Regions from separate parts of the Alistipes sp. D31t1_170403_E11 genome, predicted to be linked through region 2. Evidence: riboswitches for the same ligand, from Rfam matches in the RefSeq annotation. Region 2 holds a riboswitch; the other holds the start of a gene.
What was found. Region 2 has a riboswitch for cobalamin ahead of I2E69_RS00220 (anaerobic ribonucleoside triphosphate reductase). Riboswitches for the same ligand answer to the same signal wherever they lie in the genome.
Positions count from the first base shown of each region.

Region 1: it holds a riboswitch for cobalamin, as region 2 does, so the genes downstream of both, nrdD (anaerobic ribonucleoside-triphosphate reductase) here and I2E69_RS00220 (anaerobic ribonucleoside triphosphate reductase) in region 2, are expected to answer to the same signal.

Region 1 covers NZ_JADNHQ010000003.1:193,983-198,265, reverse strand. Annotated here, with positions in the region: gene rho (transcription termination factor Rho) at 1-283, shown strand, start outside; gene I2E69_RS07290 (S1/P1 nuclease) at 320-1,090, shown strand; gene I2E69_RS07285 (hypothetical protein) at 1,175-1,390, opposite strand; cobalamin riboswitch at 1,572-1,769, shown strand; gene nrdD (anaerobic ribonucleoside-triphosphate reductase) at 1,906-3,999, shown strand; gene I2E69_RS07275 (anaerobic ribonucleoside-triphosphate reductase activating protein) at 4,000-4,283, shown strand, end outside.
Region 2 covers NZ_JADNHQ010000001.1:52,438-56,720, forward strand. Annotated here, with positions in the region: gene I2E69_RS00220 (anaerobic ribonucleoside triphosphate reductase) at 1-2,230, opposite strand, end outside; cobalamin riboswitch at 2,279-2,479, opposite strand; gene I2E69_RS00225 (TIGR03905 family TSCPD domain-containing protein) at 2,589-2,837, shown strand; gene I2E69_RS00230 (GlsB/YeaQ/YmgE family stress response membrane protein) at 2,900-3,151, shown strand; gene I2E69_RS00235 (hypothetical protein) at 3,164-3,364, shown strand; tRNA gene I2E69_RS00240 (tRNA-Gln) at 3,420-3,490, opposite strand; gene nhaD (sodium:proton antiporter NhaD) at 3,635-4,283, shown strand, end outside.

The sequences.
Region 1 (4,283 bases), on a different contig from region 2:
GAAGATGGACGAAGTGATCTTCGAGGAGTTCAAGGGTACGGGTAACATGGAGTTGCAGCTGGACCGCAAGCTGGCCAACAAGCGCGTCTACCCGGCAGTCGACGTGATCGCCTCGGGAACCCGCCGCGAAGACCTGCTCTTGCCGCGCGACGTGATGAACCGCACGTGGGTGCTGCGCAAGTATCTTTCGGATATGACGCCCGTCGAAGCCATGGAGTTCCTCCAGAAGCAAATGGGCCTTACCGACACCAACGAGGAGTTCCTCGCAACGATGAACCACTAAGCGCGCCGCCCCACGAACTGCAAACACCCCGGATAGATGAAAAAACTGTTTCTGATAAGTTTGTGCCTCCTTTTCGCCCGCGGGGCTTTTGCGTGGGGACAGAAGGGACACGACGTGACGGCCTACATCGCCGAATGCCATCTGACGCCCGAAGCGGCGGATAAGGTCCATAAAGCCCTCGACGGTTATTCGCCCGTATATATCGCCAACTGGCTCGACTTCGCCAGCTACTGGCCCGAATACGCCTACTCGAAGACCTGGCATTACCTGAACATCGACGAAGGCCAGACGCTGGAAACAATGCCCCGGAATCCCAAAGGCGACGTGCTGACGGCGGTAACGGAGATCACCGAAAAGCTCAAATCGGGAAAACTCACGCCCGAAGAGGAGACGCTGAACCTCAAAATGCTGATCCATCTGGTCGGGGACATGCACTGCCCGATGCACCTCGGACGGCTGAGCGACCTGGGCGGCAACAAGCGTCCCGTGCGTTTTTTCGGCCGCGAGACGAACCTGCACTCAGCCTGGGATACGAACATTCCCGAAGCGGTGCACAACTGGAGTTACAGCGAGTGGCAGCAGCAGATCGACCGGCTGACGGACGAAGAGGCTGCACAGATCGTAGCGGGGGAGCCTGCCGACTGGGTGAAGGAGACGCACGAAATCTGCAAAGAAATTTACGACTTCAGCCCCGAGGGGACGAAAATCTCGTACGACTACATTTTCAAGTATACGCCCGTCGTTGAAAAGCAGTTCCTGCGCGGCGGACGCCGCCTGGCACGCCTGCTAAACGAGATATACCAATAAATAAACACGAAACAGCGGGGCAGCCCGCATTACGAAAAAGCCGTCGTCCTTCGGGAACGATGGCTTTTTCGGTGTCGGCACGGGTTATTCGCCCGGTTTGTGGCGGTAACCCTCTTCGTCATAAACCGGACGGTCGTCCTCGACGATCTCGTCGATCCCGTCCGGAATACGGTCGTCGACCGGAATCTCGGTATCCACCAAATCGTCTTCGACCAGGGTCTCGTCGCGTTCGTCGCGGGCGTAGCCGTTGTTTTCGGTGGAAAGGACCGTGCGGTCGTTCCGGATTTCTATCTTTCCCATGGTTTTCAGTTTTTTAAATCGTTCCACCGATCTGCGGCAACAACAATACCACATTTATGCGACGACACGGTCACGGCCCGAACTCCCCCGGGAGGCATGCACAGCTACGCCGGATAGCTTTTGTTCACAAAATGTTCATTAAAAGCCCCGGAGGGTATTCGCTTTCCAGGGAACTATCCCTATATTTGTTTCCGTGCAAGGTTCTCCGCCGGCGGCTGCCGGCATGAGATCAAAAGGGAACTCCTGTGAAAATCAGGGACTATTCCCGTAGCTGTAAGCTCCGTTGCGTTCCGCACACTCTTTATGCCACTGTCCGCAGGGACGGGAAGGCGTGCGGGAGGAGCGAGTCAGAAGACCTGCCTTGCCGGGAACGGTATCCGCCTTCGGGATTTAGGGCGATACCCGGACCATTTTACACTGTCAATGTTTTCGACGAAAGAACGCCTCTCCCACGGTCACCGCAGGAGGGAACGGGACTTCGCACAGCGCCGGCACATAACAAATATGGGATAGATATGGGTATTTCGGAGATTTACATCGTCAAACGCGACGGCAAACGCGCAGCCTTCTCGGTCGAGAAGATCAAACGCGCGATCAGCAAAGCATTTCTCTCCGTAGGCGGATATGCCACGGACGACGACCTCACGTCGGTGCTGAGCCGCGTGCATGTGGCCGACGGCATGAACGTCGAGGAGATTCAGAACCAGGTGGAAGTGGCCCTGATGGCCGAACGTTATTTCGCCGTAGCCAAGAGCTACATGCTCTACCGCCAGAAACACACCGAGGACCGCGAAGACCGCGAAAAACTCGAATTCCTGATCAACTACTGCGATGCGTCGAACCCCGCGACGGGTTCGAAATACGATGCCAACGCCAACGTCGAAAACAAGAACATCGCCACGCTGATCGGAGAACTTCCGAAGCAGAACTTCATCCGCCTGAACCGCCGCCTGCTGACCGACCGCATCAAGGAGATGTACGGCAAAGAACTGTCGGACAAATACATGCGCCTGCTGAAAAACCATTTCATCTACAAAAACGACGAGACATCGATGGCCAACTACTGCGCCTCGATCACGATGTACCCGTGGCTGCTGGGCGGCACGCTGTCGGTGGGCGGCAATTCGACGCGCCCGACGAACCTCAAATCGTTCTGCGGCGGGTTCGTCAACATGGTCTTCATCGTCTCGTCGATGTTGTCGGGAGCCTGCGCCACACCCGAATTCCTGATGTACATGAATTATTTCGTCGAGCAGGAATACGGCGAAGACTACTACAAGCATGCGGACAAGGTCGTCGACCTCTCGAAAAAACAGCGTACGATCGACAAGATGATCACCGACTGCTTCGAGCAGATCGTTTACTCGATCAACCAGCCCACCGGGGCGCGCAACTTCCAGGCCGTGTTCTGGAACGTCGCCTACTACGACCGTTACTATTTCGAATCGCTCTTCGGGGAATTCGTCTTCCCGGACGGTTCGAAACCCCACTGGGAGTCGTTGTCATGGTTGCAGAAGCGCTTTATGACGTGGTTCAACCGCGAGCGCACGAAAACCGTCCTGACGTTCCCCGTCGAGACGATGGCACTGCTGACTAAAGACGGCGACGCGATGGACCGGGAGTGGGGCGACTTCACGGCCGAGATGTACGCCGCAGGGCACTCGTTCTTCACCTACATCAGCGACAACGCCGATTCGCTGTCGTCGTGCTGCCGCCTGCGAAACGAGATCCAGGACAACGGGTTCAGCTACACGCTGGGCGCGGGCGGCGTTTCGACCGGCTCGAAGAGCGTACTGACGATCAACCTCAATCGCTGCATCCAGTATGCCGCAAAGAACGGCATGCACTACATGACTTACCTGGAAGAGGTCGTGGACCTGGTCCACAAGGTGCAGATGGCCTACAACGAGAACCTCAAGGAGCTGAAGGCCAAAGGCATGCTGCCGCTCTTCGATGCGGGTTACATCAACCTCGCACGCCAATACCTCACGATCGGCGTCAACGGGCTGGTCGAGGCGGCGGAGGCACTCGGCATCCGGATCGACGACAACGACGACTATGCGGCATTCGTGCAGCAGGTGCTCGGGCTGATCGAGCGCTACAACAAGAAATACCGCTCGAAGGAGGTGATGTTCAACTGCGAGATGATTCCGGCGGAAAACGTCGGCGTGAAGCATGCCAAGTGGGATCGCGAAGACGGATATGCCGTGCCGCGCGACTGTTACAACTCCTATTTCTACGTCGTCGAGGACGAGTCGCTGAACGTCATCGACAAGTTCCGCCTCCACGGCCGCAAATATATCGACCATCTCACGGGCGGCTCGGCGCTGCACATGAACCTCGAAGAGCATCTCTCGAAGGAGCAGTACCGCCACCTGCTGCGCGTAGCGGCCACCGAAGGGTGCAACTACTTTACGTTCAACATCCCCAACACGGTCTGCAACAAGTGCGGGCACATCGACAAACGCTACCTGAAGGAGTGTCCCGAGTGCCACTCGGACAACCTGGATTACCTGACGCGCGTGATCGGCTACATGAAGCGCGTCTCGAACTTCTCGGCGGCGCGTCAGCAGGAGGCGTCGCGGCGCTTCTACGCAAAAGCTGAGTAAATGGTAAAGTATCACAATTTCGACGTGGTGTTCGCGGAAATCCCGGGCGAAACGACGCTGGCGTTCAACATCACGAACTGCCCCAACCGCTGCCCGGGATGCCACAGTCCGCACCTTGCGGCTGACGAAGGCCGCGAACTCGACGACGCGGAACTGCTGGCCCTGCTGGCCTGCTACGGGCGTTCGGTAACCTGCGTCTGCTTCATGGGCGGCGACGCCGAGCCGCACACGATCGCCCGGCTGGCGGGTATCGTGCGGAAGACCTATCCGATCCTGCATACGGG
Region 2 (4,283 bases):
TGCGGCAGGTGTCGATCGGATGGTTGATCGAGCCGTAGCCGATCCCCTCGTCCTGCATGACCTTCACGATCTTGAGGATCGCCACGGGATTCTTCTTCGCCTCGCCGTCCAGTTCGACGTAGGTGATATGCCCGCCGCGCGTGATGGCGTGGAACGGCGCTTCGAGGCGGATTTTCTCGACGATGGAGACCGGTTCGCGTACGTCGATATGGAACGAGTTGACGTAGTAGTCGCGGTCGGTGACGCCCGGAATCTCGCCATAACGTTTGCGGTCCATGCGCGTGAAGCGTCCGCTCAGGCCCTCGGCCGGAGTCGCCAGTACCGAATAGTTGAGTTCGTATTTGGCCTTGTATTCATCGACCACACGGTTCATCACCGCCACAGCGTCGTAAAGCGTCTGCCACGCCTCCTTCGAAGCGGCATGCCCCTCGCCGTAGATCGCCACCATCGCATTGTGGCCGCCGATAAAACCGATGCCCAGCGTGCCGTGCTTGAGCACGTCGCCCACCTCGTCGTTGGGCTGCAACTTGCCGCCGCCCTTCCAGACATCGTTCGACATCATGAACGGGAACTGCCGCGCCAGTGCCGTACGCTGGAACTGGTAGCGCTCGTAGAGCTGCTCGGCCATCATCGTCGCGGTCTTGCGCACCGATTCGAGGAAAATTTCGCGCGCCTCCTTGCGGATCGCGTGTTTGTTGCCGTCGGGAATCATATCTTCGGCCTCGCGCATCGCCTCGATGGCCAGCCGCGGCAGGTTCATCGACGTAAATGAGAGGTTGCCGCGCCCCCACGACGATTTTTCACCGTGCAGGTCCTCGAAGACACGCGTACGGCATCCCATCGTCGCCACCTCGTAGCGGAAGCGGTCGGGATCGTCGATACGCCACTTTTCGTGGCGGTTGAACGGCGCGTCGAGGAACATGAAGTTGGGAAACAGCGCCACGGAAGTCGTACGGCACGCTTCGATCAGCAGGTCGAAGTTCGGAGTCTTGAACGCGATCTCCCCGGCCAGCGCCTTGTCGAAATCCTTAACGGCTGCGGCATAATCCTCCTCGGACCACGAAACCCCCTCCTTGATCTTGAAAATCTGGATCGGGAAGACCGGAACTTCGCCGTGCCCCAGGCCTTCGATCGTGGCGGAGAGCAGTTCGCGGATGACCATGCGGCCTTCGGGCGAGAAGTCCGTACCGTAATTCACCGAGCTGAACACCACCTGGTTACCGCCGCGCGAGTGCATCGTATTGAGGTTGTGGATAAATCCCTCCATCGCCTGGTGCGTCTCCTTACGCGTCGTGTCGTAGGCCTGTTTCCAGATGCGGCGGATGTCCTCGTCGGCAACCTCCACGCCCGATTCGCGCAAGGCGGCGAACAAGCGGCCCACTGCGGCTTCGCACGGTTCGATCGTCGGCACGTGTTCGGCGACAAGCGCCTTCAGCGCGGCACGTTCGGGCATGCACGCCCCGGTTACCTGGCACAGGAACAGCGTCATATCGGTCAGGTGTTTGCGGAAGGTCTTCAGCACGCCCGGGGCCATGAAATGGTCGAAAGCCGGGATCGACTGCCCGCCGTGCTGTTCGTTCTGGTTGGTCTGGAAGACGATCGTGGCCAGCGTGGCGTAGCTCTGGATCGACTGCGGCGTGCGCACCGAGCCGTTCTTGGTCGCAAAGCCCCGTTCGTAGATGTCGCCCAGATCGTACTGGATGCAGGTCGTGGTCTTGGTGGGATAGTAGTCCAGGTCGTGGATATGGATATCCCCGTCGCGGTGGGCACGGCCGTGGCGCACACCCACGAGGTATTTCAGGGCATAATCCTTAGTAATTTCCGACGCGAAGGTCATCATCTGCCCGGCAGGCGTATGCGACGACATGTTGGCATTCGAGAGGTTGATATCATTTTTCTCGACGGTCACGATGCCGTCCATCACCCCTTTGATCGACGAACGGCGGTCGCGCTCAACGTTGCGCCACTCCCGGTAGATAATATAACGTTTGGCGATCGAAGGGTTGCGCTTCATCAGCCGCTCCTCGACCATGTCCTGAATCTCTTCGACCGAAATCTCGGCCTTCGTAATCGCAGCCGCCACATCGGAGGCGATTTGTGCGACAGCCTGCTCTTCATCCGTTATGCCGCCCGCGCGAAAGGCCTTCGTAATGGCGCGGACGATTTTCTCCAAGGAGAAAGGCTCGGTTTTACCATCACGTTTAATGATGGAAATTTGCGTGTAATCCATTGTAATTGAGTATATACGTTTCACAATCGGCCCCGTTGCCCCGCGGGTCCGCATCGCATGCGCAAAGGCAGGTCTTCTGACTCGCACCGACCCTCAGGCAGCCTTCCCGTCCCCGACGGAACAGTGGCTCGACGATTTGCCTGCGGCATAAAGTGCATACAGCAGCGGGAACTGTCCGGGATTCGCACCCGATTCCCTCTTCTCCTCCGTCCCGCCGGGGCGGAGGACACCTTTGCGGATGACAAAAGTCCCCATTATTCCCCGACTTTCAAAATTCCGGAGACAGAAGTTTTCAACATTTTGTGAAAGGTTCCGAGTTTCGTATCTTTGCACTATCAAACTGAAAAACCGTAACTCCATGACACAGAAAATATCGCACGCCTGCCTGGGAACCTGCTCGCGGCAAATCGACATCGAGATCGAAGATGGCATCGTCCGCAACGTCGTATTTACGGGCGGCTGCCACGGCAACCAGCAGGGAATCGCAGCGCTCGTACGCGGGATGAAGGCCGCGGAAGCCGTCGCACGGCTCGAAGGCATCGACTGCCGCGGGCGCGGGACCTCGTGTCCCGATCAGTTGGCAAAAGCGCTGAAAAAGACTTTATAAAAGACGGCCGCCGAATCGGGTACGGATTTTGTGCTCAATCCAGCGTCCTAAATTGCAAAACTATGTATTTCTTATGGTATCTGCTGATCGGTCTGGCGGCCGGATGGATCGCCAACCTGATCGTCAAAGGCGGGGGCTCAGGGCTTTTCGTCAACCTGATCGTCGGACTCATCGGCGGCGTGCTGGGCGGCTGGCTCTTCTCGTTTTTCGGATGGGTTCCCGTCGGTACGCTGGCCAGCCTGGCGACAGCCGTCATCGGCTCGATCATCCTGTTATGGATCGCAGCGCTCATCTCCCACCGCAAGATTCGTTAAACCAACAAACCTATGAAAAACCAGAAAATCGACCAGGCGGCCGATCAGGCCAAAGAGACGATGGAGTTTTTCGGCGAAAAACTCGACGATGCGACACAGTGCGCGGCGGAAGCCGAAGACAAACTGAAAGAAGGTGTGCTCCGCGCCGCGGACAAGGCCGAAGAAGCCGTTACGGCCGCTGCCGACCGGGTGCGCGAAAAGGTGCGCAACTAGTCCGGCGACATGTCCTATTCAACAAAAAAGGTGGTTATACAACCACCTTTTTTTGTTGAGCTGCCGGGATTCGAACCCAGAACGACAGAACCAAAATCTGCTGTGTTACCATTACACCACAGCTCAAACATTCGCTCGAAAGCGAGTGCAAAGATAAACAAAAAATCGCAAAAACCAATCCGAGACACAAAAAATGCCCCATCCGGCAGCCGCGATGCCCGGTAATTTATTAACTTTGCGGCTAACGGACTTTCTAAGAAACATATAAATATGATAGCTACAATGATTCTGCTCTTCGTGGTGGGTTATCTCTTCATCGCGTTGGAGCACAAAACCAGGATCGACAAATCGGCCATCGCCCTGTTGATGGCCGGAGCGATCTGGACGGTTTTCAGCCTGCTGGGCAACGATCCCAAAATCCAGTCCGAACTGGTGGAGCAGCTCGGCGACACCTGCGAAATCCTCGTTTTCCTGATCGGGGCCATGACAATCGTGGACCTGATAGACAGTTACGGCGGGTTCAACGTCATCACCGACCATATTACCACGCGCAACAAGCGCAAGCTGATGTGGCTGCTGGCGATCATCACCTTTTTCATGTCGGCCGCCCTGGACAACATGACCACCACGATCATCATGGTCATGCTGCTGCGACGGCTGATCGCCAACAAGAAGGAGCGGTGGATTTTCGCCAGCGTGATCGTCATCGCGGCCAACAGCGGCGGCGCATGGTCGCCCATCGGCGACGTGACGACCATCATGCTGTGGATGCGCGGCAACGTCTCGGCGGCAAATCTGGTCGCCAACCTCTTCCTGCCGTGCCTCGTGTCGGTCGTCATCCCCACGGCCATCGCCTGCCGCTACATCCACAACACGGAAGCCGCACCGGTCAGCTCCAAGGCCCTTGCGACAGGATGCC